DNA from 4 places in the Micromonospora sp. CPCC 205558 genome. Region 4 is predicted to be linked to each of the others. Evidence: riboswitches for the same ligand, from Rfam matches in the RefSeq annotation. Region 4 holds a riboswitch; each other region holds the start of a gene.
What was found. A riboswitch is a leader RNA that binds a small molecule or an ion and turns the genes downstream of it on or off. The one in region 4 is predicted to bind cyclic di-AMP.
Positions count from the first base shown of each region.

Region 1 (7,280 bases), on a different contig from region 4:
AGACCATGGACCGGGTGCTCCAGGTCAACTTCGTCGGCCCGGTGACCATCGCCCGCCAGGCCCTCCCGTACCTCCAGCAGACCAAGGGTCAGCTGCTGCTCTACACCTCCAGCTCCTACACCCGGGGCCGGGCCCGCTACGCGCTCTACTCGGCCACCAAGGCCGCCCTGGTCAACCTCACCCAGGCGCTCGCCGACGAGTGGGCCGACGTGGGCGTCCGCGTCAACTGCATCAACCCGGAGCGCACCGCCACCCCGATGCGGACGCGGGCCTTCGGCGAGGAGCCGGAGCACACCCTGCTCGCCGCGGAGGCCGTCGCCCAGTCGTCGCTGGACGTGCTGATCTCCGACCTGACCGGTCAGGTCATCGACGTACGCCGGGCACCCGGTGACGGGCCCACGCCGAACGTGCCGGCCCAGCCCGGGTCGGGTCCTCTCGAGGCACCGACCGACGTGACGTCCGCGAACTGACACCGGCGGCGGAACCACGAACGGAGCTACATGCGCGGCGACCTGGTCCGAAAGCTGGCCGCCCGGTGCCTGACCATCGGGTTGGCCGTGCTGGCGTTTGTCGTGCTGGCGCTCACCGGCGCCACCGGCTGGGGGCTGGCACTGGCCGTCGCCGCGCTGGCCGCCACTGCCGCCGAGCAGCGGATCCGGCCCGGCGCTGACCTCGTAGCGGAGACCACGTTGATCGCCGCGGCGGTCCTGGTCGGTTACGCCCGGCGGCTGGACGACGGGCTCAACCTCGCGCTGGTCACCACCGGGCTGGTCCTGCTGGGGCTGGTGCTGCTGGTGGGGCCGCTGCGCACCGCCGGCAGTCTGGAGATCCGGGCGGCGAACCTGCCGGTACGCGCCTGGACGCCGCTGGTCGCCGACCATCTCGGCACGGCTCTGCTCGGGCTGCTCGCCGCCCTGGCGCTCGCCGCCGCGCTCGACCTGCCGGCCGGCGTGGCGCTGGCCGCCAGCCTGCTGGTCGGCGCGGGAGCCGGTGCGGTAGCACTGGACCTGGCCCGGCGGCGGTTCCGGCCGAGGGCCACCGGCGGGCCGGTGGCCGCCGCGCTGCGCCGGCACCAGCCGGAGTTCCTGCTCTACTTCTCCGCGCCTCCCGGGTCGGAATACCAGGTCACCATGTGGCTGCCGTACCTGGAACGGATCGGCCGGCCGTTCCTGGTCGTGCTGCGCGAGCCGGAGTTCCTGGCCCCGATCGCGGCGGCCACCGACGCGCCGGTGGTCTACTGCCCCACCCTGGGGGCGTTGGACGAGGCGTTGGTGCCGAGCCTGCGGGCGGCGTTCTACGTCAACCACGGCGCGAAGAACAGCCACTGCGTCCGCTTCACCCAGCTCACCCACGTCCAGCTGCACCACGGCGACAGCGACAAGGCGCCGAGCGCCAACCCGGTGTCGGGGATCTTCGACCGGATCTTCGTGGCCGGGCAGGCGGCGATCGACCGGTACGCCCGCGCCGGGGTGCAGATCCCGGCGGACAAGTTCGTGGTGGTGGGTCGCCCACAGGTCGAGTCGATCGAGGTACGCCCGGAGCCGGCGCGCGGGTTGGCGCACCCCACGGTGCTCTACACCCCGACCTGGACCGGGCACCACGCCGACGCCGACTACTGCTCGCTGCCGGTGGCCGAAGAGCTGTTGCACCGGCTGCTGGAGCGCGGCGCGACCGTGATCCTGCGGGCCCACCCGTACACCGGGCAGAACCCGACGTCGGCCCGCCAGCTGGGCCGCCTGACCGAACTGCTCGTCGCAGACCGGGCCCGCACCGGCCGCCAGCACGTGGTCGGCGCGGCGGCCCGGGAGCTGAGCCTGACCGAGTGCGTCAACTCCTCCGACGCGCTGGTCTCCGACGTGTCCGGCGTGATCTCCGACTTCCTCTACTCCGGAAAGCCGTACGCGGTCACCGACATGGGCGACGAGGGCGACCAATTCGTGGAACGGTTCCCGCTGGCCGGGTCGGGTTACGTGCTGCGCCGGGACATGTCCAACGTGGACGGCGTGCTGACCGCGCTACTGGACACCGACCCGCTGGCCGATGCCCGCTGGGCCACCCGCCGCCGCTACCTGGGTGACTTCCCGGCCGAGTCGTACGCCGAGGCGTTCCTGACCGCCGCCCGCCGGGAGCTGACGCCGGCCGCGGCACTGACCACGTCCACACCGGCGTAGCCGCTCAGCGGTACGGGTCGAGCAGCGCCAGCACCGCCGCCGGGTCCTCCACGTGCGCGTTGTGCCCGAGACCGGGCAGCGTGGCGACCGGTACGCCGTACTCCTTGAGCTGTTCGTCGGTGACCATCGGGTCGTTCTCCCCGCGCGCCAGCACCACCGGCACGTCGGTCGCCGCCAACAGCGCGCCCAGGTCGGGTTCGCCGACGGCGAAGGCGGTCGGGTCCATGGCCAGGCGCCACCGGCCGTCGACCTGGCGCAGACCGGCGTCCACCACCGGGTGGTCCGGCGGGAGCAGGCCGACCAGTCCGGAGACCCGCAGGTAGCGGCGGGCCGCCTCGGTGCGGCTGGCGAACCAGCTCACCGGGCGGGCAGCGACCTCGGCGGCGCGTTCCAGCTCCGCGGCCGTCCACTGTGCCTTGATGCCCAGCCCGACGACCGCGTCCACCGGCGTCCCGGCGGCGCGGGCGGCCAGCGCCAGGCCGACCATCCCACCCAGCGAGTGTCCGAACACGACCAGCCGGTCGTCGGGGGCGAGGGCCTGCGCGACCTGCTGGGCGAAGCCCGCGAAGGAGTACGACGGCAGCGGCGGCGCCCAACCGTGGCCGGCGAGGTCCGGTGCCAGCCACCGCCCGGGCCAGCGCTGCTCAAGGTACGGCGCCCAGGGCAACCACACGTCCCCGGTCGCCCCCATGCCGTGCAGCAGCAGCAGGACCGGCCCACGGCCGGCGTGACCACCCGATGTCTCCACCACGGCCGCAGTCTGTCACGGTTCACGGCCCGGTACGAGAGTCGTCGACGCCCAGCCGCGACATGCGAAGACGCCACGGGCGCCGGCCCCTTGTGGGGGACGGCGCCCGTGACGGTTCAGCGTGCCTGGGTCAGGCGGAGTAGCCCCGGCTGGTGATCCAGTTAGCCAGGTCGATGGTGGTGATCCAGTACGACGGGTCGGCCGGGTTCGCCGAGTCGGCGATCCGCACGGTGCGACCGTTGTCCTTGTAGCCCACGACGGCGATGTAGTGCCCACCACCGTAGGAGTGCCAGCCGCCGTCGGTGTCGGTGGCGTCCCCGACGACGTTGGCGACCACGCCCCGGCCGTCGGTGATGGCCTTCACGACGTCGGCCTGGAGCCGGTCCATCTGCGCCGGGCTGGGCGCGCTGGGGAACATCCGGGTCCGGTACGGGGAGCCCTTCACCTCAGCGTTGAGCACCCGGGTGGTGTCCTCGGCCGAGTTAGTGCCCATCTCGGTGGTGCCCAGCTCGGCGCCGAGCTCCTCCTGGGTGCGGTCGATGCCGGCGGCGCTGAGCGCGTTCCGGGTGGCCGCCGGGCCGCAGTTGTAGTAGGTGTTCTGCGCCTCGTAGTCGTAGTCGAGCACCTTGGTCGCGGGCGGCTTCGGCTTCGGCTTCCGGGTCAGGTCCGGGTTGGTCGTGGTCTTGGCGGCGGGCGACGCGGCGCTGCTGGCCGGGGCGGCCGTGGTCGGCACGGCGCTGGCCGAGGGGGACGCGTCCCGAACCTCGCTGCGGGAGGCGGCGACGTCGCTGCGCATCTCGGCGACCGTGGTCGCGGTGCGCTGGCCGGCCGGGGCGTCGTCGGCGGTGGTGACCAGGGCGCCGGTGGTGGTGGCGATCGCGAGGGCCGCGGCGGCGGCAACGATCTGGTACGGGCGCTCGGTGGCGAGACGGCGGAGCTGACGCTGCAGGGTGTGCTTCACGGGGTCCTCCACGGATCGGGGGGAGAGCGGCACACCGGGGCCGGACCGGTATCCGGGCAGGCGCCAGCGCGCGGACCGTGGTCCGCGGATGGTGAACCGCTCAGGGGAACGCCCGGCGTGGCCGGGCGGGGAAGGCGATGACCCGGGGGTCAGCTCACCGTCACTCGACGATTGAGCGGGTGCACCGCCGCGCCGTGGAGGCGAGGGAACAACCGAGGGGTGGAAAGGTGCTGCACGAGATTGGGACTCCTTCCGACACCGCCTACCGGGTTAGCTGACGGATTCGGGCGGGAAGATCGCCCTACCGCGGGCCGTGGCTCGCGGATTCACCCCGGACTTACTGATGGGTCCCCGGTTCGTTGATCACGATTAAGCGGGTCGATGCGGCGTCGCGTCTTGCGATCGGTTACCGCACCGGACGGGACGACACTACTGGTGGTCCACGTGCCCTGCCAAGCAAGGCTCACCTGCGTAAACCTCAATTGGCGCGGCAATTTCTGCGCGTATTGCCGATGACGTGACTCGATGGGACAACCGGTTACGGCCGCGCCTGCGGGCGACAACCGGACAGGCGGCAAAAAACGCAACCACAATCGTGGGAACGATGGCACCACTCGCGCCGGACGTCCGATTTCACAATTGCGTGACCGGCCTCACATCACAGATCGGGCTCAACCCACCCGCGCCGGCCGCCACCGTGCCACCACGGCGGGGCGCAACGCCTCCGCCACCGTCCGGCGGACGGGCACCGGGGTCGGGCGCAGCCGGGCCGCCGCCGCGTACGCCTCCTCGGCGAGGGTACGAGCCGACTCGGCGGCCAACTCCGCGTCGCGCCACGCGGCCCGCTCACGGCCGGCGGCCACCTGGTAGTCGGCCAGCCGCGCGTCCCGGATCACCCGGCTGATCAGCACCTCCTGCTCGACCGGGTGTCGTCGGGGATCCCAGCCGTGCCGGTGCCCGAACACGTCACCGAGCTGCGCCATGCTCAGGTCACCCCGCCAGTACGCCGCCATCGCCGCCCGGTGCAGATAGCGCTCCCGGGCCGCGTATTCGGCGGGGGTGTGCGGAGTGCGCGGGGTGGGCAGCGCCCCGGCACCGGCGAAACGACGCGCGGCGTTGTCCGCCTCGTCGTACTCGATCCAGGCCCGCTCCAGCTGCTCCTGAGCGGTCAGCCAGGCGGCGCGTCGCCGCTTGGCGGTCGTCGACGCACCGGCTGCGGCGACGGCCACCTCCTCGGCGTAGCGACGCCTGTCGACGGCCTCGGCGGCGGCCAGCTCCCGAGCGGTGGGCGCGGCCGGGGGCGGGTCGTCAGTGGGCCGGTCCCGTTCGGGGCGGGCGGCCAGCACGGTGAGCAGGCCCAGGGTCAGCAGGAACAGCGTCGACCAGATGGCGGCGGCCTGCGGCACCTCGGTCACGAACTGGTAGAAGACGGCGGTCTCCATGGTCGGCACCTCGGGGAGAGAACAGTGCGGTGAGGGCCCGCACCGGCCAGCGGGCCACGGCGGGCCACCGGTCGGCGGGGTAGGAAGCGGGTGGGTCGACAGGGCGCGGCGACGGGACGGTCGTCCCGGTGGCTCAGCGCCGGGGTGGGGCTCGGGAGGCTCGACCACTCGCACTGTCGACGAGGGGCAGCCGGTCAGACTCGGCCGTGTGGACCGGCAGCACGCCGGCAGCGGTGGCGCCCTGATCGCCGGGGAACGTCACCGGCGTGTCGACCGACCAGGTCGGAACCGAATCCTCGGCGGCCTCCGGCGGTATCGCCGGGGTCGAGCGCGCCACACCCTGCGCTTCGGCGTGCCGGCAGGAGGCCGCCAGTGACCCGACAGCGACGGCGGCCGGCATCGCGCTCGACGTTGGCACCGCGCTCGACGTTGGCACCGCGCTCGACGTCGGCACCGGCCTGGGCGTCGGCGCGGCGGCCGTGGCCGGGCCTGCGCCGAGCGCCAGGGCCGCGACGACGGCGAGGCTGGTCAGCACCCGCGTCGCCCAGCGCGCCACCCACCACAGCGGACAGGTGAACGCGACCGGAAGCACGCGCCCACGCTACCGTCACACCGACCCGGACGCACCGACCACGGGCGTGTCGGATCGCGCCGCGCCGACCCCGTTTGACCAGGGTGGACGCTGTCAGCGCCGGTCGACGTACGGTGATCGACGGCTGGCCGGGCCGACGTCGTCGGCAGGTCCGTCGACCTCGCCGCGGGCGCTGCTCGCGGGGTCTTGTGCGTCGTCGTCGCCGGCCGCGCGTTGTCGGGGAACGGGCGCCGGACGGGCCGGACGGCGCGGCGCGAGCCGGCGCATCATCGGGGTCTCGACGAAGCGGTGCAGCAGCCCGGCGAGGATCAGGTTCGCCACCAGGAAGCCGAGCACCACGGCCGGGCCACGCCAGCCCGTGAAGCCGGTCCCCCAGTCCCCGCTCCAGCGCAGCACGCTCGTCATCACCAGCACGTGCACCAGGTAGAAGGCGAACGAGACCTCACCGAGCCAGACCAACGGCCGGGCCCGCCACGGCGAGCGCCGACCCCGCACGTCCGCGTCCGCGGCCGCGGTGATCACCAACAGGTACACGACCGCGAGCAGCGTGGTCCACAGCTCGGCGCGGATCCACTGCCCTGCCGCCACCCAGGTCACCAGGAAGATCCCGCTGGCCACGGGCAGACCGGGACCGCGCCAGAGCCCTCGGCGCATCAACTCGGCCCCCACCGCGCCCAACCAGAACTCCAGCGACCGCACCGGCGGGAAGATCTGGGTGAACCACCACCGACTCACCTCCGGCACCAACTCCTGCGCCGGCCAGAGCGCGAGGATCAGCAGCGGCAGTACGACGATCAGCGCCCAGAGCAGTTTCGGGCGGGCCCGGCGCAGCAGCGGCAGCGCGAACGGCAGGCAGAGGTAGAAGAAGAACTCGCAGGACAGCGACCAGCTGACGGTGTTGATGCTGTAGAACCAGCCCGGGCGGGGGTCCCACGCCTGCAGCAGCAGCACGTTCTCCAGCGCGGCTGCCGGCAGGACCGGGTCGGCGAACCACGCGGCGACCAGCAGCGTCGCCGCCCACAGCACCAGGTGGTTCGGGTAGATCTTGGCGATCCGTCGCCGCCAGAAGGTACGCCGGGAGCCGCCGTCGCGGGCCGACCAGACCAGCACGAAACCGCTGAGGATGAAGAAGAACTGCACCCCGGAGAGGCCCAGGGTGAACAGCGCGTCGACCACTGCCTTGTAGTCCGGCTCGGCGATGATCCGCATGGTGCCCGCGTGAAAGCCGAAGACCAGCAGGGCGGCGATCCAGCGCAGCCCGGTCAGCGACGGCAGCCGCGGCGGGGCGGATGCCGGCCGGGCGGTCGACGGCGCGGTGCTCGTCATGCCGGGATCCCGACGCTCGGCAGGCTCACCAGCACGGTCG
Region 1 is NZ_JBAKHR010000012.1:195,338-202,617, reverse strand. It holds gene V6U86_RS16895 (bifunctional cytidylyltransferase/SDR family oxidoreductase) at 1-470, shown strand, start outside; gene V6U86_RS16890 (CDP-glycerol glycerophosphotransferase family protein) at 501-2,171, shown strand; gene V6U86_RS16885 (alpha/beta fold hydrolase) at 2,176-2,922, opposite strand; gene V6U86_RS16880 (C39 family peptidase) at 3,050-3,892, opposite strand; cyclic di-AMP (ydaO/yuaA leader) riboswitch at 4,125-4,266, opposite strand; gene V6U86_RS16875 (hypothetical protein) at 4,552-5,322, opposite strand; gene V6U86_RS16870 (hypothetical protein) at 5,456-5,914, opposite strand; gene V6U86_RS16865 (acyltransferase family protein) at 6,008-7,240, opposite strand.
Region 1: linked by a shared signal. The riboswitch ahead of V6U86_RS16880 (C39 family peptidase) and the one ahead of V6U86_RS06935 (coiled-coil domain-containing protein) in region 4 are both predicted to bind cyclic di-AMP.

Region 2 (7,280 bases), on a different contig from region 4:
CCCAACCAGGATGCCGGGCACCGGGCCGCCGTGGCCGACGGGCAACACCCGTTCGCGGTGATCGTCGGCTGCTCCGACTCCCGGCTGGCCGCCGAGATCATTTTCGACCGAGGGCTGGGTGACCTGTTCGTGGTTCGCACGGCCGGGCACACCGCCGGCCCCGAGGTGCTCGGCAGCGTCGAGTACGCGGTGACCGTGCTCGGCACTCCGCTGGTGGTGGTGCTCGGCCACGACTCGTGCGGTGCGGTGCAGGCCGCCCGAGAGTCCGCCGCGACCGGTACCGCACCGAGTGGCCATCTGCGCGCGGTGGTCGACGCCGTGCTGCCCAGCCTGCGCCGGGCCGAGGCCGAGGGCGTGGATGACATTGACGGCATTGTCGACATCCACATCGCACAGACCGTCGCGACGTTGCTCGGGCAGTCCCCGGTGCTTGCCGACGAGGTGACGCGGGGGCGGTGCGCGGTGGTGGGGATGTCCTACCGGCTGGCCGCCGGAGCGGCACGCCCGGTGGCCGCCGTGCCGGCAGGCTTCGCGACGCTGGACTCCCCGGCCACCGTTTGACGCGACGAGGGCCGCTCCGCGTCACGCGGAACGGCCCTCGACGGGGATCGAGCGGGTCAGAGCAGCGACATGTGGACGTGGTCGGTGTGGTTCGATGGCCCGCTGTACGACTTCCAGCCGGTGGCCGGGAACCAGATCTGCCGGTTCCAGATCACGTAGTAGATGCCGAGCCGGTCGGCGTTACGGATGAGGAACGCGGCGACGTTGTTGCCGTACGTCCGGGTGTCTTCGTTGTGCCACGGCGAGAAGCCGCTCTTCTGGAGCGACCAGTCGCAGGCGCGGCCCTTTGGGTGCTCCCACGGCCCACCGGAGCGGTAGCAGCCGACGAACCGGTTGAAGCCGGCCCGCTTGACCTCCTTGTACGCGTGCAGCGTGCGGGGGGTGACGCAGCCGGACGTGGTGGGGTCGTTCTCGCTGCACGACTGGGCCTTCCAGTCACCGTCGGCCGTGCGACCCGGGCCGATCTTCGCGACCGGAGAGGTGGCGTCCACCAGGCCGCCGGTGAAGCCCTTACCGCCGACGAGGGAGAGCGCCTTGTCGGCCTCGCTCTTCCGCTTCGCCATCAGGGCGGTCTGCTTCTGCTGCTCCCGAACCTCCGTGTCGAGGGCCAGCTTGGCCTGCTCGGCGCGGGCCTTCACCTCGTTGACCTCGGAGAGCTTCTTCTCGTTGACCATGTTCATCTCGTCGAGCACGGCCGCGCGCTGGACGAACGAGTCGGGGGCGTCGCTCTCCAGCAGCATCGCGATCGCGCCGATCCGGCCGGTCCGGTAGGCCTGGGCGGCGATCTGCCCGACCTGCGGGGCCAGCGCTGCCAGGTCGGCGTTGGCCCGGTCGACCTCCGCGGCCAACTCGCTCTGCCGCTTCTTGGATTTGTCCAGCTTGGACTTGGCGGCGGAGTAGTCGCGGTTGGCCTGCTCGATGACGTCGTTGAGCAGCTTGGGCTCGCCGTCCTCCTCGTGCCCGGACGGTGTGGGGTTCGTCGGGGCGGCGACCGCCGGGATTGGCCCGGCGAGCACGGTCAGTGCGGCGATCACGGCCACCGCGGGTGTCAACCAGCGGCGTAGGGGTGCCGTCACAATGTTCCCTTCCGTCGACCGCCGACCGGGTTAGCTGACGGGTTCGGGGCGGAAGCGGCCCCTACCGCTGACGCGGATTCACCCCAGGTACCTGGGTCCCCGGCTCGCCGGTTGGCGATTGGGCGGTGGCACCGCAGGCGCCGCTTCGCGCCTTCATCGGTAACCGGCAGCGAGGTTACCCGAGAGTCGACCGGGTGAGCTACGCCTGGATGCCGATCAAAAGCGTCATTTCGCCATAACGTTAAGTGACCAGTGACGCGGTTCTCAGGGTGGATGCCCGATCTGGTCACGCTGAGGAGTGTCACCATGCCGTATCCGTGCTCCTGTTCGACTCCGGCCACCGGTCGGTGGCCTCGGATGGGGGTGCGGCCCGCGGCCGGTTCAGCTCGTTGGAGCCGGCCGTTCGCGGTGAGATGAGTGCGGCCAGTGCCTCCGTGCGACGCGGCTGGGGTCGCGACGCGGGCGTGTCGGCGGACGGCGTCGCATCGGTGCGCCCGGCGGCGGTCACGACGGCGGCCAGCCCGGTGGTCAGCGGCACGGCGGCGATCAGACCGAGGGTGGCGACCGCGCTGCGGACGATCTCCTGAGCGAGGAACTCACTGGTGAGGATCTGCCCGATCGGTCGCGAGTCGGCGGTGAGCAGGAGCAACAGGGGTAGCGAGGCGCCCGCGTACGCCAGGACGATGGTGTTGACGGTGGAGGCGATGTGCGCGCGGCCGACCCGGGTGGCCGCCCGGTACAGCTGCAACCGGGTCAGCCCGGGGTTGGCGTTCGCCAATTCGGTGACGGTGGCCGCCTGGGTGACAGTCACGTCGTCGAGCACTCCGAGCGATCCGATGATGATCCCGGCGAGCAGCAGACCGTGCAGGTCCACGTCGCCCTGGAACATCGACAGGGTGGTGGCGTCCTCGCTGCCGAAGCCGGTGAGGTGGGTCGCGGCCGTAGCGATGGTGGCGAGTACGCCGGTCAGCACCAGGCTGCCCAGGGTGCCGAGCACAGCGACAGAGGTCTGTGCGGTGACCCCGTGCGTCAGATAGAGCACCACGAACATGATCAGGGCGGCGCCCACCACCGCCACCAGCAGTGGTGACCTGCCGGCGCCGATGCCCGGCAGCACGAAGGTGAGCAGGATGGCGAAGCTGGCGGCCAACCCGGCGAGCGCGGCCAGACCCCGCCACCGGCCGAACGCGACGATCGCGGCCGCGAAGACCACCGCCAGCCACACCATCGGGGTGCCGCGCTGGTGCTCGGCGATGTTCCAGTTGCTGGTGGTGGGATCGGTGGGATCGGCCAGCTCGACCAGGATGACCTTGTCGCCGACCTCGACCCGTGGTGCGCCGGGTCCGTCCGGCACCGGGGTCCGTACCTGTTGGCCGGCGGTCGGCCCGTCGTCCACCCGGACGTCGACAGTGCCGCACCGTCGGTCGCCGACCCCCGGTGTGCCGTCGGGGACCGACGGCATCGGCGGGCACGGCTCGCTCACCACCCGGGTGACCGTGCCGGAGTAGCGCGGCAGGTCCGCGCCACCGTCGGTCTGCGGTGACCCGCTGCGCGGCCAGAGCAGCACCGCGGCGAGCACGGTGGCGACGAAGAGGGGTACCACCGTCACGACGAGGATCCGTCGCGCCCTCGGTGGGGCGGACGGAGCCGGGCGGGTGTGGTCGGAACCCAAGGCGAGACTCCCAACGATCCAGTGCGGGGTACGGGTCAGCGGGCCGGGCGGTTCACCGTTTCGGTGGGAATGCGGCGGGCGGCGGGGCGTATCGCTGCCAGACGACCGCTTGATCACGGACGGTCAGTGTTCGGCCTGGTCGGCCGGGGGGCGACGTCAGGTCGTGGCGGCGTCGGTGCCCAACTGTGCAGCGGCATACGGAGGGCCATCGCGGGAGATGCTAGCCAGCCCGCCCGCGGGTTGCAGGTCGTGGCGGAGTGTCGGGTGGCCGAACCACTCGCGTGACGGCCCCCGGGGCGGCATGTTGGAACCATGCCCGCTCCGTCACCGCCCGAACCCGATCACCCGCAGCGCGCCGGACCCACGCCGCACGACAAGCACGCCGGGCACGACAAGCACGCCGGGCACGATCCGGCGATGTTCCGCCGCCGGTTCTGGGTCTGCCTGGTGTTGACCATCCCGGTGGTGCTGACGAGTCATCTCGTGTCGAATCAGTTGGGCCTGGCCGGGGAGGGTGTTCCCGGGCGGCCCTGGGTGGGCCCGGTGCTCGGCTCGGTGGTGTTCTGGTGGGGCGGTTGGCCGTTCCTGGTCGGCGCGGTCCGCGAGGTGCGGGACCGGGCGCCCGGGATGATGCTGCTGGTCGCGATGGCGATCACCGTCGCGTACGCCGCGTCCCTGGCGACCAGCCTCGGCGCCTTCGACCTGGACTTCTGGTGGGAGTTGGCCGCGCTGGTCACCATCATGCTGCTCGGGCACTGGCAGGAGATGAAGGCCATCGGGCAGGCGCAGGGCGCGTTGGCGGCGCTGGCCGCGCTGTTGCCGGACGAGGCCGAACGGGTGGCGGCGGACGGACGGGTCGAGGCGGTGCCGGTGACCGGTCTGCGGATCGGGGACGTGGTGCTGGTCCGGCCGGGAGGTCGGGTGCCGGCGGACGGCCGGGTGGTCGAGGGCGGTGCCGAGCTGGACGAGTCGATGATCACCGGCGAGTCGCGACCGGTCGCCCGGTCGACGGGCGACCGGGTGGTGGCCGGCACCGTCGCCACCGACTCGGCGATCCGGGTACGCGTGGAGGCGGTGGGTGAGCAGACGGCCCTCGCCGGCATCGAGCGGATGGTCGCGCAGGCCCAGGCCTCCGGTGGACGGGCCCAGCTGTTGGCCGACCGGTTCGCCGCCGCGCTGTTCTACCTGGCCACCGGCACCGCCGTGCTGACCGTGCTGGTCTGGACCGCGCTCGGTCAGCCGGACGAGGCGGTGGTCCGTGCGGTCACCGTCCTGGTGATCGCCTGCCCGCACGCGCTGGGTCTCGCCATCCCGCTTGTCGTCGCGCTCTCCACCGCGCTCGCCGCGCGGTCCGGGATCCTGGTCAAGGACCGGTTGGCGTTGGAGCGGATGCGGACGGTCGGCGCGGTGCTCTTCGACAAGACCGGCACGCTGACCCGGGGCGAGCACGGGGTGACCGATTTGGTGGCGGCGCCGGGCATCGAACGGGACGAGGTGCTGCGGATCGCGGCCGGCGTCGAGTCGGAGAGCGAACATCCGTTGGCCCGGGCGATCGTGGCGGCGGCCGGGTCGACCGGCCCGGCCCGGGCCGCCGGGTTTCGGGCGATGCCGGGCCGCGGGGTGCAGGCGACAATCGACGGTACGCAGTACGCGGTGGGCGGGCCGGCGCTGCTGCGGGAGCTGGGCCTTCCGCTCCCGGCGGAGGTGGAGGCCGCGACCGCGCGGTGGTCGGCACGGGGTGCGGCGGTGTTGCACCTGGTGCGGCTGCCGGACACCGTGCTCGGTGCGTTCGCGTTGACCGACGAGGTGCGTCCGGAGGCCCGGCGCGCCGTCGACGAGTTGCGCGCCGAGGGTGTCCGGATCATCGCCATGATCACTGGTGACGCGCGGCCGGTGGCCGAGGCGGTCGCCGCCGACCTCGGCTTCCGAGCGGGCGTCGACGAGGTCTTCGCCGAGGTGCTGCCGGCCGAGAAGGATGATCGGGTGGCCGAGCTCCAGCGGCGGGGGTTGGTGGTGGCGATGGTCGGCGACGGGGTGAACGACGCGCCGGCGCTGGCCCGGGCGGACGTGGGTATCGCGATCGGCGCGGGCACCGATGTGGCGATCGAGTCCGCCGGGGTGGTGCTGGCGTCCTCGGACCCGCGCGGGGTGGCGGCGGTGGTCCGGCTGTCCCGGGCGTCGTACCGGAAGATGCGTCAGAACCTGGCCTGGGCGGCCGGCTACAACGTGCTGGCGCTGCCGCTGGCGGCGGGAGCGCTGGCCTGGGCCGGTGTGGCGTTGAGCCCTGCGGTGGCCGCGGTGCTGATGTCGGCGTCCACGATCGTGGTGGCGCTCAATGCGCAGCTGTTGCGCCGGGTCCGTCTGGATCCCGCGTCGGACTGAGGGCTGTCAGCCGCGCTTCATGAGCCGGCCGACCGCCGCCATCATCTCGGTGGCCATCTCGTCGGCCCGCCCCTCGGCGGCGCCCTCGTGCATGCAGTGCCGGGCGTGACCGTCGAGCAGCCCCAGGGCCACCTTGTCGAGGGCGGCCTGGATCGCGGAGATCTGGGTGAGCACGTCGATGCAGTAGCGGTCGTCGTCGACCATCTTCTCGATGCCCCGGACCTGCCCCTCGACGCGGCGGAGCCGCGCGAGCAGTTGGTCCTTGCTGGCGGTGTATCCGCGGATCGGGGTGGGTGCGGTCATGCCGACCAGGATAGCCTACCCCCAGGGGGTATGGTACGGTCCTCCTTGCGAGATACCCCCACCGGGTACCGGTACCGAAAGGGAGACGATCCGATGGTCAACACGACGTACCAGGTGCAGGGCATGACCTGTGGGCACTGCGTCAGCGCGGTGAGCTCCGAGGTCGGCGCCATCGAGGGCGTGCGTGACGTCCAGGTCGACCTCGCGGCCGGCCGGGTCACCGTCAGCAGTGATCAGCCGCTGGACACCGCGGTTGTCCGAGCCGCCGTCGACGAGGCCGGTTACGACCTCGTCGACGCGTGATCGGAGGGCCGGCGTGCGTACGGTGACCAAACTGGCCGGGTTCGCAGTCGGCCTGACGGCGGTCTTCGGCGCGACCTACGGGATCGGCCGGGTCGTCGACCCGACCCCGGTCGCCGAGAGCCGGCACGAGGCCGCCACCACCCCGTCGGCACCCGAGCACGGCGGGACGGCCGACCAGCTCCCCGGCGGGCTGCTCGTCTCCGAGCGGGGCTACACCCTCGAACCGGCCGACGCCCCGGCCGGCGAGTTCGCCTTCCGGATCGCCGGCCCGGACGGCCGCCCGGTCACCCGGTACGAGGTGGCGCACGACAAGCAGATGCACCTGATCGTCGCCCGCCGGGACCTCTCCGGCTTCCGTCACGTCCACCCCGAGCTGGGCCCGGACGGCACCTGGCGGGTCGACACCCCGCTGACCGGCCCCGGGCAGTGGCGGGCCTTCGCCGACTTCACCCCGACCGGGGGTGAGCCGCTGACCCTCGGCGTGGACGTGACAGTCCCCGGCGAGCTGACCGAACGGCCGTTGCCAGCCCCGGCGACCAGCACCACAGTCGACGGCTACACGGTCACCCTGACCGGTGCGCCGCAGCCCGGCCGCACATCGTCACTGACCCTGACCATCAGCCGGGACGGACAGCCGGTCACCGACCTGGAGCCCCACCTGGGCGCGTACGGGCACCTGGTGGCGCTGCGCCGCGGTGATCTGGCGTACCTGCACGTGCACCCGGACGGGACGCCGGGCGACGGGCGCACCCGGCCCGGTCCGGCCGTCACCTTCCTCGCCGAGGTGCCCTCTACCGGCAGCTACCGGCTCTACCTCGACTTCCAACACGGCGGGCGGGTGCACACCGCCGAGTTCACAGTCGTCCCCGGAGCCGCCCCCACCTCGAGCGGGCCGGCGCCGACCGGCGGGGCCGACCACGGCACCCCCGGGCACGGACACAACTGACGGGACCAGGCGATGACCACCACCAGCAGACCGCTGC
Region 2 is NZ_JBAKHR010000028.1:35,146-42,425, forward strand. It holds gene V6U86_RS26415 (carbonic anhydrase) at 1-561, shown strand, start outside; gene V6U86_RS26420 (coiled-coil domain-containing protein) at 618-1,637, opposite strand; cyclic di-AMP (ydaO/yuaA leader) riboswitch at 1,642-1,772, opposite strand; gene V6U86_RS26425 (YibE/F family protein) at 1,939-3,309, opposite strand; gene V6U86_RS26430 (heavy metal translocating P-type ATPase) at 3,622-5,691, shown strand; gene V6U86_RS26435 (metal-sensitive transcriptional regulator) at 5,698-5,994, opposite strand; gene V6U86_RS26440 (heavy-metal-associated domain-containing protein) at 6,088-6,297, shown strand; gene V6U86_RS26445 (hypothetical protein) at 6,311-7,243, shown strand; gene V6U86_RS26450 (heavy metal translocating P-type ATPase) at 7,256-7,280, shown strand, end outside.
Region 2: linked by a shared signal. The riboswitch ahead of V6U86_RS26420 (coiled-coil domain-containing protein) and the one ahead of V6U86_RS06935 (coiled-coil domain-containing protein) in region 4 are both predicted to bind cyclic di-AMP.

Region 3 (7,280 bases), on a different contig from region 4:
GAATCGAACCCGCACTGTCAGCATGGGAATCGGGTTGAGTCGCGTCTCCCGGGCCTGCTGCCCCCTGGTCGCTGAAGCACGAGCGACTCGGCCAAGCTCTGCGAGGGACCTTCCAGGCGGCTCGTGCACGTTGGTCCCTGGGATCTGGCGCCCGCGAACGATGCGGGGTTGATTAAAACTTGCGGGCACCCCCCGGGGATGGGAATGCCCTCAAGGACTTCATGTGGAGTCAGCGCATGAACGCCATGGTTGCGTCCTTCAATCGTCGCACCAGGGTCAGTTTCCTTACATCTGGTTTATCGTCCTCAGTGAGCGCCCAATAGGCGGACTTCTCAACGGTCGAGGCGTCGGGCTTGTAGAAAGGCGGAACAAGTGACAGGTGCGGCCGCTCCCATGCGATGTTGCGGCGGGTCACCCTGGCCGGCGAGCCAACCGCAATGCAGTTGTTGGGGATCTTTCCGGTAACCAGGCTGCGGAATCCGATCACGGAGCCGTCGCCGACTCGCGCACCGGCCAGTGCGACCGCTCCATTGGCGAACCAAACATGGTTTCCGATCGTTACATCGCGTGCGGCGTTGATCCGCTTCCCCGTCGTAACGTCGAAGATGGGATGGGCGTCGTCGGAGCGGAACTGATTTTCCTGTGCAATCATCACGTCATTCCCGAAGGAGACGGTGCACCCCTCCACGGCTGTGATCATGCAATGGCCGGTCATGTTGATGTTGTCACCGAATTTCACGGTGGCGTCTTGTCCGATGCGGATGGCCGCCTTGATCCCGCCGACCTTCGTGTTGGCACCCAGGATCAGCGTCCCGTTGTCGCAGTCGAAGTTCACGTTAAGGTACTCGACGCGCACGCCTTTAGGGGCCACAATCCGGTTGTTGCGGCCCTTGAAAGTGATGGAAATATTCCCGCCGATTATCCCCTCGCAGGCAATGCTGTTGCCCTCGTCGTCGGAGTACTCGGATAGCTGAGCGACTTTTCCCATCTCGATAGTCTAACGACATGCGGGATCCCGCTAATCGACCGGGCGGCCGACTGTGGAGATGCACCGCGGCCCGGTCTTGACCTTCGATGAGGTCATCGCGAAGGTGCCGTCAGGGCCCGCGTCGTGGTACCACGCTCCCCGACGCCGGCCTTTTGGGACGAACCGGAGCTAGCCCTCTTTTCCACCGTCCGTCGCAAAAGGGGCTGATTGTCGACCCACGGAATAACCGTATCTGCACTAGGGATTTCTCGTCATATTTGGCATTCCACGGGAGCCACTCAGCCATCCCGTACGCCATCGACCCGCCCTCCTAGGGAGCGGGCCGCCGCCCGGCCGGCCTTGACGCAGGTTCGGACGCTGGCGGGTCGGGCGGTGGTCTGCTCGCTTGCCTGGCTTCCACTTTCACGGCCTGCGGCAAACCGGCAACACCCTCGCCTCGCGGACCGGGGCGAGTCTCGCCGACCTGATGGCGCGGATGGGTCACGCCTCGACTCGCGCCGCGATGATCTACCAGCACACCGCCCGCGAACAGGACGAGCAGATCGCCGACGCGCTCAGCTCGCAGATCAAGAAGAGTCAGGATCGGACACGGTAAGCGCAAGAAGTGATAGCAACGAATGAGGCCCCAGCCAGGGAACAAGTCCTGAGCTGGGGCCTCACGGTGGAGCGGGTGACGGGAATCGAACCCGCACTGTCAGCTTGGGAAGCTGATGTTCTGCCATTGAACTACACCCGCAAGCGGCACCACTGTACCCGAGTCGTCGTGCCCGTGCACCCAGGTACCCCCGCCGACTGGAGGTGTCCGCATACCGCACGGCTCGGGGCGACCCGGGTTGATCCACTCGACTTCCTGAAAGTCGGGGCGTCCGAAGCGCCGGGACACCGCGGTTTCACCCAAACCGAGTTGATCATGCGGAGCGGCGGAACGCCGGGCCGGGTGAGGGTAGGGATGGGGACACGTCGGGCCGGGCCGGACCAGGCGGGGTGAGGTGGGGGCACGCCGGGCCGGGCGAGGCGGCGGAACGCCGGGCCGGGCGACGCGTACGCCCGGTGCCGGCTCCGTGACGACGGAGCCGGCACCGATGATCTTCCGGCCTGCGGTCAGGCGGCCGTGCACTGGACGTCACGGCTGAGGCGGGTCGGGCGCGCCGGCGGGACGGCCAGTGGGGCGGCCACCGCCGACGGGGAGTTTGGGTCGAGCCAGACCCGCACGGCCGGCCGACCCGGCGCGAGCCCCGGCACCCCAGCAATGTGCTGCTCACGTCGGGTGAGCATCGCCACGTCGATGGTGAACTCGAAGAGCCGCCAGTCGACCTGCGGCTCGGCCCGGGCGCTCTGCGCCAGCTGCGCCACCCGGACCGGATCGGTCACCGGACGGGCCCGCCCCGCCACGTACGCCTCGTCGTCGCTCTCCTCAGCGGGGAACGAGTGCAGCGCGTAGCGGCCGTCCCGTTCGAGGTCACGGCGCTTGGGCGAGTCGATGATGAAGCAGAACAGCCCCTCGGTGGTGATGACCGGGGAGACCGGATGGACGCGGGGCCCGCCGTCGGCGCGGACCGTGGCCAGATAGCCGAAGCCCGGCCCGTACTGCTGGAGGAGAACGCGGATCCCGTCGGCGAGTCGGGGCTCGTCGGCGGCGAATTCGGACCAGGAAGCCATGTGGGCATTCTATCGAACAAATGTACGAGCAGCGACCTCGACGCGCTGGTCACCGGCACCGAATCCGGCCACTTTTGGCGACGCGGCTATGGTGGTCCGATGCTGCTCTCCGACCGCGACCTGGTCTCCGAGATCAAGGCCGGCACGCTGGGCCTGGAGCCGTTCGAGCCCACCCTGGTCCAACCGTCCAGCATCGACGTCCGACTCGACCGGCTGTTCCGGGTCTTCAACAACCACCTCTACACCCACATCGATCCCGCCATGCAGCAGGACGACCTGACCTCGGTGGTCGAGGTCCCCGACGGCGAGCCGTTCGTGCTGCACCCGGGGGAGTTCGTCCTCGCCTCGACACTGGAGGTCATCTCGCTGGGCGACCAGCTCGCCGGCCGGCTGGAGGGCAAGAGCTCCCTGGGCCGGCTCGGGCTGCTCACGCACTCCACCGCGGGTTTCATCGACCCGGGCTTCTCGGGTCACGTGACGCTGGAACTCTCGAACGTGGCGAACCTGCCGATCACCCTGTGGCCGGGCATGAAGATCGGCCAGCTCTGCATCTTCCGGCTCTCCTCGCCGGCCGAGCACCCGTACGGCTCGGTGGTCTACGGCTCGCGCTACCAGGGCCAGCGGGGGCCGACACCCAGCCGCGCCTGGCAGCACTGGCGCACCTGGCCCACCCGCTGAGGTTCAGCCGCTAGGACCGAGACGACGAGGGCCCGCCGCGACGGATCGCGACGGGCCCTTCGGTCATCCAAGGGTCAGCCTGGGCGGCCGTAGCTGTGGATCGGGCCGTCGTCGACCTTCTTCATCTTGACCGGTTGACCGGCCTGCGAGGCGTGCACCACCCAGCCGCCGCCGACGTACATGCCGACGTGGTGGATGTCGCTGTAGTAGAAGACCAGGTCGCCGGGGCGCAGGTCGCCCCTGCTGACGTTCTTCGTGACCCGGCTCTGCGCGGCGGCGTTGTGCGGCAGGGACACGCCGGCCTTCGCCCAGGCGGCCAGCATCAGCCCGGAGCAGTCGTACGAGTTCGGGCCCTCGGCACCCCACACGTAGGGCTTGCCGATCTGCGCGCAGGCGAACTTGACCGCGGTACCTGCGGCGCCGCCGGGGTAGCTACCCGGGCAGGGCGCCGGGCGCAGCGGGCCGCCGCCGCCGTTGCCGTACACCTTGAGGCGCAGCTTCTGCAGGCGGTCGATCTCTTCGTTGATCTGCTTCTTCTTCGCCGCCAACTGAGCTTCGGTGCGGGCCAGCTGGGACACCATCTCGTCGAGCGGCGCCTTCTGCGCGGCCAGCTGGTCGCGCAGGTCGGCCACCTGGCGTACGTCCTTCTGCTGGTTGTGCGCGAAGCGGTCGAGGATTTCGAGCTGGCCGACCACCTCGCTGGGCGACCGGCTGCCCAGTACGGCGTTGACGGTCGAGACGTTCTCACCCATGTAGGCACGTGCGGCCAGGGCGCCGACCTTGTCCAACGCGGCGTCGACCTGACGCTCCAGCGGGGCGATCCGGGCGGCCAGCGCGTCGGCCTGCTTGCGCTTCGCGGCGAGGTCGGCGCGGGTGGCGTTGTGCCGTTCGATGATCGGTTCGAGCTTGTTCCAGTCGGCGTCGATCTGGCGCTCGATCTCGGCGACGGACGGGTCGGCGTGGGCCGCCGTGGCACTGCCGGTCAGGACGACGGCGATGCCGGCCAGCGCGGCGAGTGCGGTGGTGAAGCGGGACCAGCGTGGGCGCGGCACGATCGACGCAGGGCCGGCTGATGCCGACCGCTCGGACGACGGCCGCGGGGCATGGAGTGCCACCGGGGTTCCGTACTCCTTCTTCCTGACCGCCTACCGGGTTAGCTGACGGGTTCGGGCGGGAAGTCGGCGCCCTACCGCAGTGGCTGCGGATTCACCCCGAGGGACCTGGGTCCCCGGTTCGCTCGGAAACGACTCGGCGGTGTCGGTCCGTTACCGCCCGGGTTGGGCGGAGCTGCTGTCGGGCCGACGAATGACCAGAGTAGAGACGCTTGTTACCGATCCGCAACCCGTTCGGCCGTGACACTCCGTACCGATTGGGCGAGGTCACCGACCGTGTGTGAAGAATTCTTTCCGCACGCTTCGATAGATAGAAAGGTATTGACCTGGCCTGCCGGGCGGCGCGATGGTGACCTGACCTCACTCCGCGAGAATCTAGGGGGTTCGATGCACCATTCAACCCTGTCCGCCGGCTGGCGCGCACTGCTCGCCGCCACCGTGGTCGCCGCAGCGACCACGGTGCCATTCTCCGCCGGCCCGGCCGCCGCCGCGCCAACCACCGACCGCCAGCAGCAGTACGCCGCCGCAGCCACCGAGTACGGCGTGCCGACGGTCGTGTTGCTCGGCGTCTCCTACCTGGAGTCGCGCTGGGACGCCAACGCCGGCACACCGAGCACCAGTGGCGGCTACGGCCCGATGCACCTGACCGATGCGCGGCACGTGGCCGCCCTACCCGGGCGCGGTCACCACGACGCCGGAGCCGAGGACCCACGCGGCGACGACTCCCGTCCCGCCCGGGTCCCCGCGCCCCGGCCGGTCGAGGCCCCAGCGCCGTCCACCACCGCGTTGCAGACCGTGGACGCCGCCGCCACGCTGACCGGCGTCGCCCCCGAGGCGCTACGCACCGACGCCGGCCTCAACATCCGGGGTGGGGCCGCGCTGCTGAGCGCGTACCAACGGGAGTTGGGCGCTCCGGTGGGCGCGGACACCGACCCGGCTGCCTGGTACGGCGCGGTGGCCCGCTACTCCGGCGCGGACAGCGCCGACGCCGCCGCCGCCTTCGCCGACGAGGTCTTCACCACCATCGGCGCGGGCGCGTCCCGGATGACCGACGACGGCCAGCGGATCACCCTGCCGGCCCGCGCGGTGCGACCCGAACGTTCCTGGTTGGACCGTCTGGGCCTGCGCCGGCTGGCCCGCCCGGACGGGGTGGAGTGCCCGCGCACCATCTCCTGCGAGTGGATCCCGGCCCCCTACGAAGCGTTCGGCGACGGGGACTACGGCAACCACGACCTCTCCGACCGGCCCGCCCGGCAGAAAATCGAATACATCGTCATCCACGACACCGAGGCGAGTTGGGCGACGACCCTGCAACTCGTCCAGGATCCGACCTACGTGAGCTGGCACTACTCGCTGCGCTCGGTCGACGGGCACATCGCCCAGCATGTGTTGACCAAGGACGTCGGCTGGCACGCCGGCAACTGGTACGTGAACGCGAAGTCGATCGGGCTGGAACACGAGGGCTTCGCGGCGCAGGGGACCTGGTACACCGAGGCGATGTACCGGACCTCGGCGAAGCTGGTCCGGCATCTGGCGCTGCGGCTGGGCATCCCACTGGACCGCCAGCACATCATCGGGCACGACAACGTGCCCGGCACCACCGCCGCGACCGTGCCCGGAATGCACTGGGACCCGGGGCCGTACTGGGACTGGACGCACTACTTCGACCTGCTGCACGCACCTCGACTGGACACCGGCACGCCGGCCACCGGGCTCGTCCGGATCGACCCGGACTACGCCACCAACCAGCCGGCGTTCACCGGCTGCGTCACCGCGGGCGTGCCGTGCGCGCCGCGCGGCTCCTCGGCGGTGGTGCTGCGGAGCGCACCGTCCGCTGACGCGCCGCTGGTCAACGACATCGCACTGCGCCCGAACGGCACCCCGAACACGATGGCCGTGTCGGACCACGGTGCCCGGGCATCCGCCGGGCAGACGTACGCGCTGGCCGGGCGGCAGGGCGACTGGACGGCGATCTGGTACCTCGGGCAGCGGGCCTGGTTCCACAACCCGGCGTCCGCGCCGACCGCCAGCTGGACCGTCGGTGTGGTGGCCACGCCGAAGCCCGGACGGGCCACCATCCCGGTGTACGGACGGGCGTACCCGGAGCAGGCGGCGTACCCGGACGGGGTGCCCTACCAGACCATCTCGCCCCTGCAGTACACCCTGGCCGCCGGGCAGCGGTACGCCGTCGGCGCGGTGCTGGCCGGCGAGTACTACCGGGCCAGCACGTTCGACGGCTCCTCGCCCGGCGACTGGACGGTGATTCGCGGCAAGAACCGCTACGCGCAGATCCAGTTCGGCCACCGGATCATGTACGTCGACCTCGCCGACGTGCAGCTGTTGCCGTCCCCGGTGGGCGCGCCTCGCTGAGAACCACGACGGCCCCCGGTCGGTGACCGGGGGCCGTCGTGTTGCGCGAGGTGGATCAGCCAGGTCTACGGAACCCGGCGACGGGCATGGTGTTGATGCTGGACACCTGCACCGGTTTGCCGGCACGTGGTGCGTGCACCATCTGGTTGTTGCCCAGATACAGCCCGACATGACTCAGGCCGGCGAAGAAGAAGACCAGGTCACCGGGGCGGGCGTCGGCGCGCGCGATGGCCTTGCCCTCATTCCACTGATCACCGGTGTGGTGGGTGAGGTAGATCCCCGCCGCCTTGTAGGCGTACTGGGTCAGCCCCGAGCAGTCGAACGAGTTCGGGCCGGTGGCGCCCCAGACGTACGGCTTGCCGACCTTCCCGCAGGCGGTCTTGATCGCGGTACGGGCCGCCGCGTTGACCACTCCGTTGATGGTCGGGCAGGACGCGGTCTTGACCGTGGTCTTCGGCATCGACGCCTCGAGC
Region 3 is NZ_JBAKHR010000006.1:257,726-265,005, reverse strand. It holds gene V6U86_RS08565 (acyltransferase) at 230-988, opposite strand; gene V6U86_RS08560 (hypothetical protein) at 1,374-1,583, shown strand; tRNA gene V6U86_RS08555 (tRNA-Gly) at 1,651-1,724, opposite strand; gene V6U86_RS08550 (pyridoxamine 5'-phosphate oxidase family protein) at 2,090-2,647, opposite strand; gene dcd (dCTP deaminase) at 2,747-3,325, shown strand; gene V6U86_RS08540 (C40 family peptidase) at 3,400-4,377, opposite strand; cyclic di-AMP (ydaO/yuaA leader) riboswitch at 4,454-4,589, opposite strand; gene V6U86_RS08535 (N-acetylmuramoyl-L-alanine amidase) at 4,825-6,807, shown strand; gene V6U86_RS08530 (C40 family peptidase) at 6,863-7,280, opposite strand, start outside.
Region 3: linked by a shared signal. The riboswitch ahead of V6U86_RS08540 (C40 family peptidase) and the one ahead of V6U86_RS06935 (coiled-coil domain-containing protein) in region 4 are both predicted to bind cyclic di-AMP.

Region 4 (7,280 bases):
TCCAGCGGCACCCGGGAGTCGATGCAGCCCAGCAGCACGGCGTACGGCTGCTGGTCGCCGGAGGCCGCCGCGGCGGCCGTGACGTCGTGTCCGTGCACCGGCTGGCCGCTGACGAACCGTCGATTTCCGGCGAGCAGATCGGCCAGTGCGGCACGGGGCGTACCGCCGGCCTGCCGCCCCTGCCCCGACGTTGCGCCCATGGGCGCTTCCGACGACCCCATGCCGTTCAGCTTGGCCTGCCGGCGTCCACCCCGGGTGCGGTCGGAAATGTTCGCCAGGGCGCGATTGGCGTGGTGACATGGCGGGTAGCCGGTGTTACCGCCGGGTATCCCGGTGCTCGTGGTGCTGGGCGGCCCTGGGGAGGTGGCGATGCCGGAGCGGTTCGAGGTCGGTCTGCCGGACGGCGTACGGCTCAACGTCGAGGCGACGGGTCCGACGGACGCCCAGGTCACCGCCATCCTGCTGCACGGCTGGACGCTGGACGGACGCGCCTGGCACCGGCAGGTCGACGGGCTTACCGCGGCGCCGTTCGGGGGTGCGGTGCGGGTGGTCTCGTACGACGCGCGGGGGCACGGCCGATCCAGTTGCATGGCGTTGCCCACGGCCACCCTGGCGCAGTTGGGTGACGACCTGGCGGCGGTGCTCGACGCCGTGGCGCCGGCCGGCCCGGTGGTGCTGGTGGGGCACTCGATGGGCGGCATGACGATCATGGAGTACGCCCACCGCCACCCCACGCACTTCGCCGCCCGCGTCGCTGGCCTGGTCTTCGTCTCGACCACCGCCGAGGGGCACACGCACACCGTCTACGGGCTCTCGCCGCGGATCGCCCGGTTGATCCGGCTGGCCGAGACGACGGGCGCCGGCGTGCTGGCCCGGTGCGGCTCGTGGCGGGCACCCCGGGCACTGCTGAACGCGCTGCAACCCAGCATCCGGTGGATGCTCTTCGGCGACCGCTGCGAAGCGGCCGACATCCGCCTGGTCACGTCGGCGGTGGCTCGCGCCTCGCTGCGGTCGATCGGTGGGTTCCGGGCGTCCATCGGCACCCAGCACCGGCTGGACACCCTCGCCGCGTTGGCCCACCTGCCGGCTGCCGCCCTGGTCGGCGACCGGGACCGGCTGACCCCACCGCCGTGCGCCGAGTCGATCGCGGCGGCGCTGCCGGCCACCGAGCTGACCGTCTGCCCCGGGGCCGGGCACATGCTGATGATGGAACGCCCGGACGAGGTCAACGCCGCGCTCACCGGCGTGCTGCGGCGGGTGCTCGCCGAAACGCCACCGGCCCACCATGCCGCCACCGCGACCCCGGCCGAGACGGGTGCCTGAGCACGTTCGCGCACCTCGGGCGCGGCGGGTCGAGCCGAGGGCCGTACCCTTCTGCGGTTGGCCCGCGCGGTTCCCGCCGCCTGCCAGCGACCTTTGAAGGAGCGTGCGTTGACCGACCAGAACGGCCTGGAGCAGGAGATCGCCGTCGAGCAACGGCACCTCGACCGGGTGTACGCCCGGCTGGCCGAGCTGCGGCGGTCGGCCGTCCGCGCCGAGCGCGACGGCTACCGGATGGCGCGGGTGGGCACGCACGGCGCACTGGTCGAGCGCGACGCGATGGTCTTCCACGCGGCGCAGCGGCGGCACACCCTGGACGCCGAGCACGAGGGGCTGGTCTTCGGCCGGCTGGATCTGCGCGACCGTCAGGTGCTGCACGTCGGGCGACTCGGAATCCGCGACGAGGACGCCGTCACGCTGGTCGTCGACTGGCGCGCGCCGGCCGCCGCCGCCTTCTACCAGGCCACCCCGGCGCAGCCGCTGGACGTGGTGCGGCGCCGCACGATCCAGTCCCGCGCCGAGCGGGTCACCCGGATCGAGGACGACCTGCTGGACCCGAACGCCGCCCCGGAGGGGATGACGGTCGTCGGTGACGGCGCGTTGCTGGCCACCCTCTCCAAGGCCACCGGTCGGGGCATGCGCGACATCGTGGCGACCATCCAGCGGGAGCAGGACGAGGCGATCCGCTCGCCCGGCTCGGGGGTGACCATCGTCGCGGGCGGCCCCGGCACCGGCAAGACCGCGGTGGCCCTGCACCGGGCCGCGTTCCTGCTGTACTCCGACCGCAGTCGCTACGCGGGCGGCGGAATCCTGGTGGTCGGCCCGTCGTCGGTCTTCGTCGAGTACATCGGCTCCGTGCTGCCGTCGCTCGGTGAGGACACCGCGACCCTGCACTCGCTGGGCACCCTCTTTCCGGGGATGAGCGCCACCCGTACCGACCCGCCCGAGGTGGCGGCGGTGAAGGGCTCGCTGCGGATGCGCCGGGTGCTGGAGCGCGCGGCCCGCGACGCGGTGCCGGGCGGCCCAGGTGAGCTGCGCCTGCTCTACCGGGGCACGCTGCTGCGGCTGGACCGGGCCGCGCTGGACCGCATCCGGGACCGCGCGCTGCAACGCGGCGCGCGGCGCAACGAGGTGCGCCGGGCCGGTTTCGACGGGGTGTTCGCCGCGCTGTGGGCGCAGGCCCGTGAGCTGAGCAGCGGTCGGCTGCCGGAGCAGCCGGCCTTCGAGGCGGAGATCGCCGAGCGGTCGGAGTTCCGGGAGTTCCTCAAGGCGTGGTGGCCTCGGCTGCACCCCCGGCACGTGCTCGGCTGGCTGGCGCAGCCGGACCGGCTGCGCCGGTACGCCGGGGGGATCCTCTCCTCGGCGGAGATCCGGCTGCTCGACGCCGCGTACCGGAACCTGGACTCGGCCGGGCTGACCATCGCCGACGTGGCGCTGCTGGACGAGTTGGACGCGCTGCTCGGTAAGCCCGCGCAGCCGGCCCGGGCGCGACGCGATCCCTTCCAGCTCGCCGGTGGTGTCCGCGAGCTGAGCACCCTCGGCGAACGGCAGCGGGCCGCTCGCGCGGCGGCCCGGGAGCGTCCGGAGGACTACCGGGATTACGCGCACGTGGTTGTGGACGAGGCGCAGGACGTCTCGCCGATGCAGTGGCGGATGCTCGGTCGGCGCGGCCGACTGGCCTCCTGGACCGTGGTGGGCGACCCCGCGCAGACCGCGTGGACCGGCGATCCGGAGGAGTTGACCCGAGCCCGCGACCAGGCGCTGGGCCGGCGCAAGCGACACGATTTCACGCTCACCACCAACTACCGCAACTCGGCGGAGATCTTCGCGGTGGCGGCGGCGGAGATCCGCCGGCTCTACCCCGACCTGCCGCTGCCGACCGCCGTCCGCTCCACCGGCGTCGAACCGGTCGAGCTGGTGGTGCCCGCGCCAGGGTTGGAGACCGCGACCGTGGAGGCCGCCGCCGGCCTGCTGGCCGAGGTGGAGGGCACGGTCGGGGTGATCACGCCGGTCCCCCGCCGCGACGAGGTCGCTGGTTGGCTCGGCGCGCTCGGCGCGCCCAGGTTGCAGGTGGTGACCAGCTTGGAGGCCAAGGGCATGGAGTACGACGGGGTGGTGCTGGTCGCCCCGAGTGAGATCCGGGCGGATCCGGGTGCCGGGGTACGCACCCTGTACGTGGCGCTCTCCCGGGCCACCCAGCGGCTCACCACCATCGACCCGACCGGCTGACGTGCGCGGACTGCCGCCAGCGAGAGGCGCTGCGCGTACACTTGCACACATAGCGATGTGAGCATACATTTGACCGGGTCCCGGCCGGCGGCGGAAGGTAATTCTCGTGGGCGCAGGTCATGACCACCACCATGGGTCCGTCGCCAATGCCGCACACCAGCACCGGGGTCGACTCTGGGCGGCGTTCGGGCTGCTCGCCACCCTGATGATGGTCGAGGCGGTGGCCGCTCTGCGCACCGGCTCGCTCGCCCTGCTCTCCGACGCCGGGCACATGTTCACCGACGTGCTCGGCATCGGGATGGCGCTCGCCGCGATCACGGCGACCCGGCGGGCCACCGGCGATCCGCAGCGCACCTTCGGGCTCTATCGACTAGAGGTGCTCGCCGCGCTGGCCAACGCCCTCCTGCTCTCCGGCGTCGCGATCTACGTGGTGATCGAGGCGCTTCGCCGTTTCGGCGACCCACACGAGGTAATCGCCGGCCCGATGCTCGCGGTGGCCGTGCTCGGCCTGCTCGCGAACATCGCCGCCTTCGCCCTGCTGCGCGCCGGGGCTCGGGAGAGCATCAACCTCCAGGGCGCCTACCTGGAGGTGCTCGGCGACCTGCTCGGCTCGCTCGGCGTCATCGGCGCGGCGCTGCTCATCACGGTCACCGACTGGTGGTGGGCCGACCCCCTGGTCGCGGTCGCCATCGGCGTGTTCATCCTGCCGCGTACCTGGCGGCTGGCCCGTGCCGCCATCCGCATCCTGGTGCAGGCCGCACCGGAGCACCTCCAGGTGACCGCCGTGCACGACCGGCTGGCGGCGGTCCCCGGTGTCGTCGAGGTGCACGACCTGCACGTCTGGACGCTCACCTCGGGCATGGAGGTGGCCTCGGCACACCTGACCATGGCACCCGGCGCGGAGGTCGGCGCGGTGCTCACCGCGGCGCGTACGGCCCTGCACGACGACTTCCGCATCGAGCACGCGACGTTGCAGATCGAGCCCGGTGCCACCTCCGGAGCGTGTGGCTCCATCGAGTGGTGACGGGGCTTTTCAGAGCATTGCTCGACTTTCGGCCCAATTTTCGGTGATGACGCACGCACCGTCCGTCACATTGGCTGCAGCCGCCCCACCGGCACCGGTAGGCTCGGTCCCGGCCTCCACCAGGCGGCGCCTCCCGGCGCCGGTGGCGGTCGCCGCCTAATCGCCCAACTGGGCGAACCGGGGAACCATGTTCCTGGGGTGCATCCGCGTCAGCGGTAGGGATCTTCCGTCCCGAACCCGTCAGCTAACCCGGTCGGCGGCTGACGGAAGGACATGCGCAGTGGCACCAGCACGACCACCCGCCGCCCGACTGGCGGCCCTGATCGTCGCGATGTTCGCCCTCGGCGTCGCGCTTCCGGCCGGCACCGCCTCGGCCGCTCCCCCGACCGGCCTGCGAGCTGCCGCACCCGACTCCGACGAGGAGGGCGGCACCCCGGCGTTGCGCGCCCAACTCGAGGCGGCCAGCAAGGGCTATCTGGACGCGAAGCGCGCCCTGGACACCTCCGTACAACGGCAGCAGCAGCTCGCCACCCAGCTGAAGACCATCGAGGTCGAGATCGACCAGCGCAACGGCAAGGTCGGCGAGATCGCCGAAGTGGCGTACCGGACCGGACGGCTCGGCGCGATGTCGGCGCTGCTCAACAGCAGCACTCCGGAAGGCTTCATGGACCGGGCGGCCGCGCTGGACGCGGTGGCCGCCAACGAGGACCGGGTGCTGCGCGACCTGTTGAAGAGCAAGGACCAGGCCAACCGCACCCGGGTCGCCCTGGACAGCGAGATCCTCGAACAGCGCAAGCAGGTCACGGTGATGGCCAAGCGCAAGGAACAGGCCGAACGGGCCCTGGCCGTGGCCACCACACCCAAGACGCGGACCACCGCCGACACCTCCAACCGGGGCACCTCCACCGCCAACGCGACGGCGGCGCCCCGCAACTCCGACGGCTCCTGGCCGTCGGAGTCGTGCAGCGTCAACGACCCCACGCCGGCCAGCGGGTGCATCACCCCGCGCACCCTGCACGCGCTCAACCAGGCGAAGGCCGCAGGCTTCACCCGGTACGTCTCGTGCCACCGCCCCAGCGGCTCCGGTGAACACCCGAAGGGTCGGGCCTGCGACTTCGCCGCGCAGAAGGGTGGCTTCGGCGGCGCCGCGACCGGTGGCGACAAGACCTACGGCAACAACCTGGCCGCGTACTTCATCCGCAACGCGGACCGGCTCGCCGTGCTCTACGTGATCTGGTACCGGCAGATCTGGCTGCCCAGCAGCGGGTGGAAGTCGTACAGCGGGGCGCACGGCACCCCGTCCACCGACCACACCAACCACGTACACCTGTCGGTCTACTGACCCGCGCGTGGTGATGCCTGTGAGTCGTCCTGGCGACTCACAGGCATCACGCACGTCCGGGGCCGGGCTACGTCGCCGGGCGTACCCCTGATGTCGTCGCTCGTCGGACGACCCGGTCGGGGGCCGGCGGGCAGCATCGCGGTATGCCTCGGATCCGACCCACCACCCGCAAGGCGCTGCTCACCCTGCACCTCGTCACCTCGCTCGGCTGGCTCGGCACCGACCTGGTGCTGCTCACCCTCGGCGTCGCCGTGCAGCGGGGCGCCGACCCGGCGGTGGTCTATCCGGTCAGCGCCCTGATCGGCACGGTGCTGTTCGCGCCGCTGAGCATCATGGTCTGGGTGATCGGAGTCGCCAGTTCGCTGCTCACCCCGTGGGGCCTGCTGCGCCACCGCTGGGTGCTGGTCAAGCTCGTGCTCACCACGGTGATGGTCGGGCTGGTGCTGTTCCTGCTCACCCCGAACCTGCGCCACGCCGGAGCGGTCGGCGCCGCCCTGCCCGCACGCGATCGCGCCGACCTGGTCATCGCGCCGGCGGTGTCGACGAGCCTGATGATCATCGCGACGGTGCTCTCCACCTACAAGCCGTGGGGCCGCCGCCGCACCGCCGCAGCCACCCGCACCGCCGCAGCCACCCGCACCGGCGGTGGCCGCGCTACCGCACGGCAGTAGCGACCGCCGCACACCGATGATCGTGCTCGATCCATGATGTAGTGGCCTCGATGCGTCAGGAGGCCACTACATCCACGATTGAGCGCGATCATGAAGCGGGGTGGCGGGGCGGGGCGGCGGGGTGGCGGGGCGGGGCGGCGGGGTGGCGGGGTGGCGGGGCGGGGCGGGTCAGGTGGGTGGCGGTTCGCCGGTGCGGTCGAGGGCCGCGCCCAGCCGGGTCGCGAGGGCGAGGTGGGCGGCTCGGGCCTGGCGGAACGCGTACCGGAACAGCGGCTTCGGCGCGGTGAGGGTGATCTCCACGTCGATGCGGACCAGGCCGTCCGGCTCGGCGCGCAGCCGGGTGTGGTTGCGCACCGTGGTGGCTGGCCACTGGCGGGCCACCATGACGATCTCGTCGGCCTCGCTGATCAGCACGTCCGCGTGGTAGGTGGTCTGGAAGCGCAGCGGGCCGGCCATCAACCGGTCGTTGATCGTGTAGCTGGCCTGCGCTCCGGACCGGGGCGGCACCCGGCGGACCCGGACGATCAGCGGATGCAGCTCACCCTGCCGGGTCAGGTCGCTGAGCAGCGCTGCCGCCTCGGCCAGTGAGCAGCGGGCCTGGACGGTGTAGCTGAAGGTATCGCTGCTGAGCACACCGTCTCCCGCCGTGGTTGGTCGCCCGATCGTCCCGTACCGATGTCCGGCTGGCAACGCC
Region 4 is NZ_JBAKHR010000005.1:400,376-407,655, forward strand. It holds gene V6U86_RS06915 (carbonic anhydrase) at 1-200, opposite strand, end outside; gene V6U86_RS06920 (alpha/beta fold hydrolase) at 370-1,323, shown strand; gene V6U86_RS06925 (HelD family protein) at 1,432-3,549, shown strand; gene V6U86_RS06930 (cation diffusion facilitator family transporter) at 3,656-4,573, shown strand; cyclic di-AMP (ydaO/yuaA leader) riboswitch at 4,717-4,848, shown strand; gene V6U86_RS06935 (coiled-coil domain-containing protein) at 4,854-5,915, shown strand; gene V6U86_RS06940 (DUF2269 domain-containing protein) at 6,059-6,586, shown strand; gene V6U86_RS06945 (SRPBCC family protein) at 6,755-7,219, opposite strand.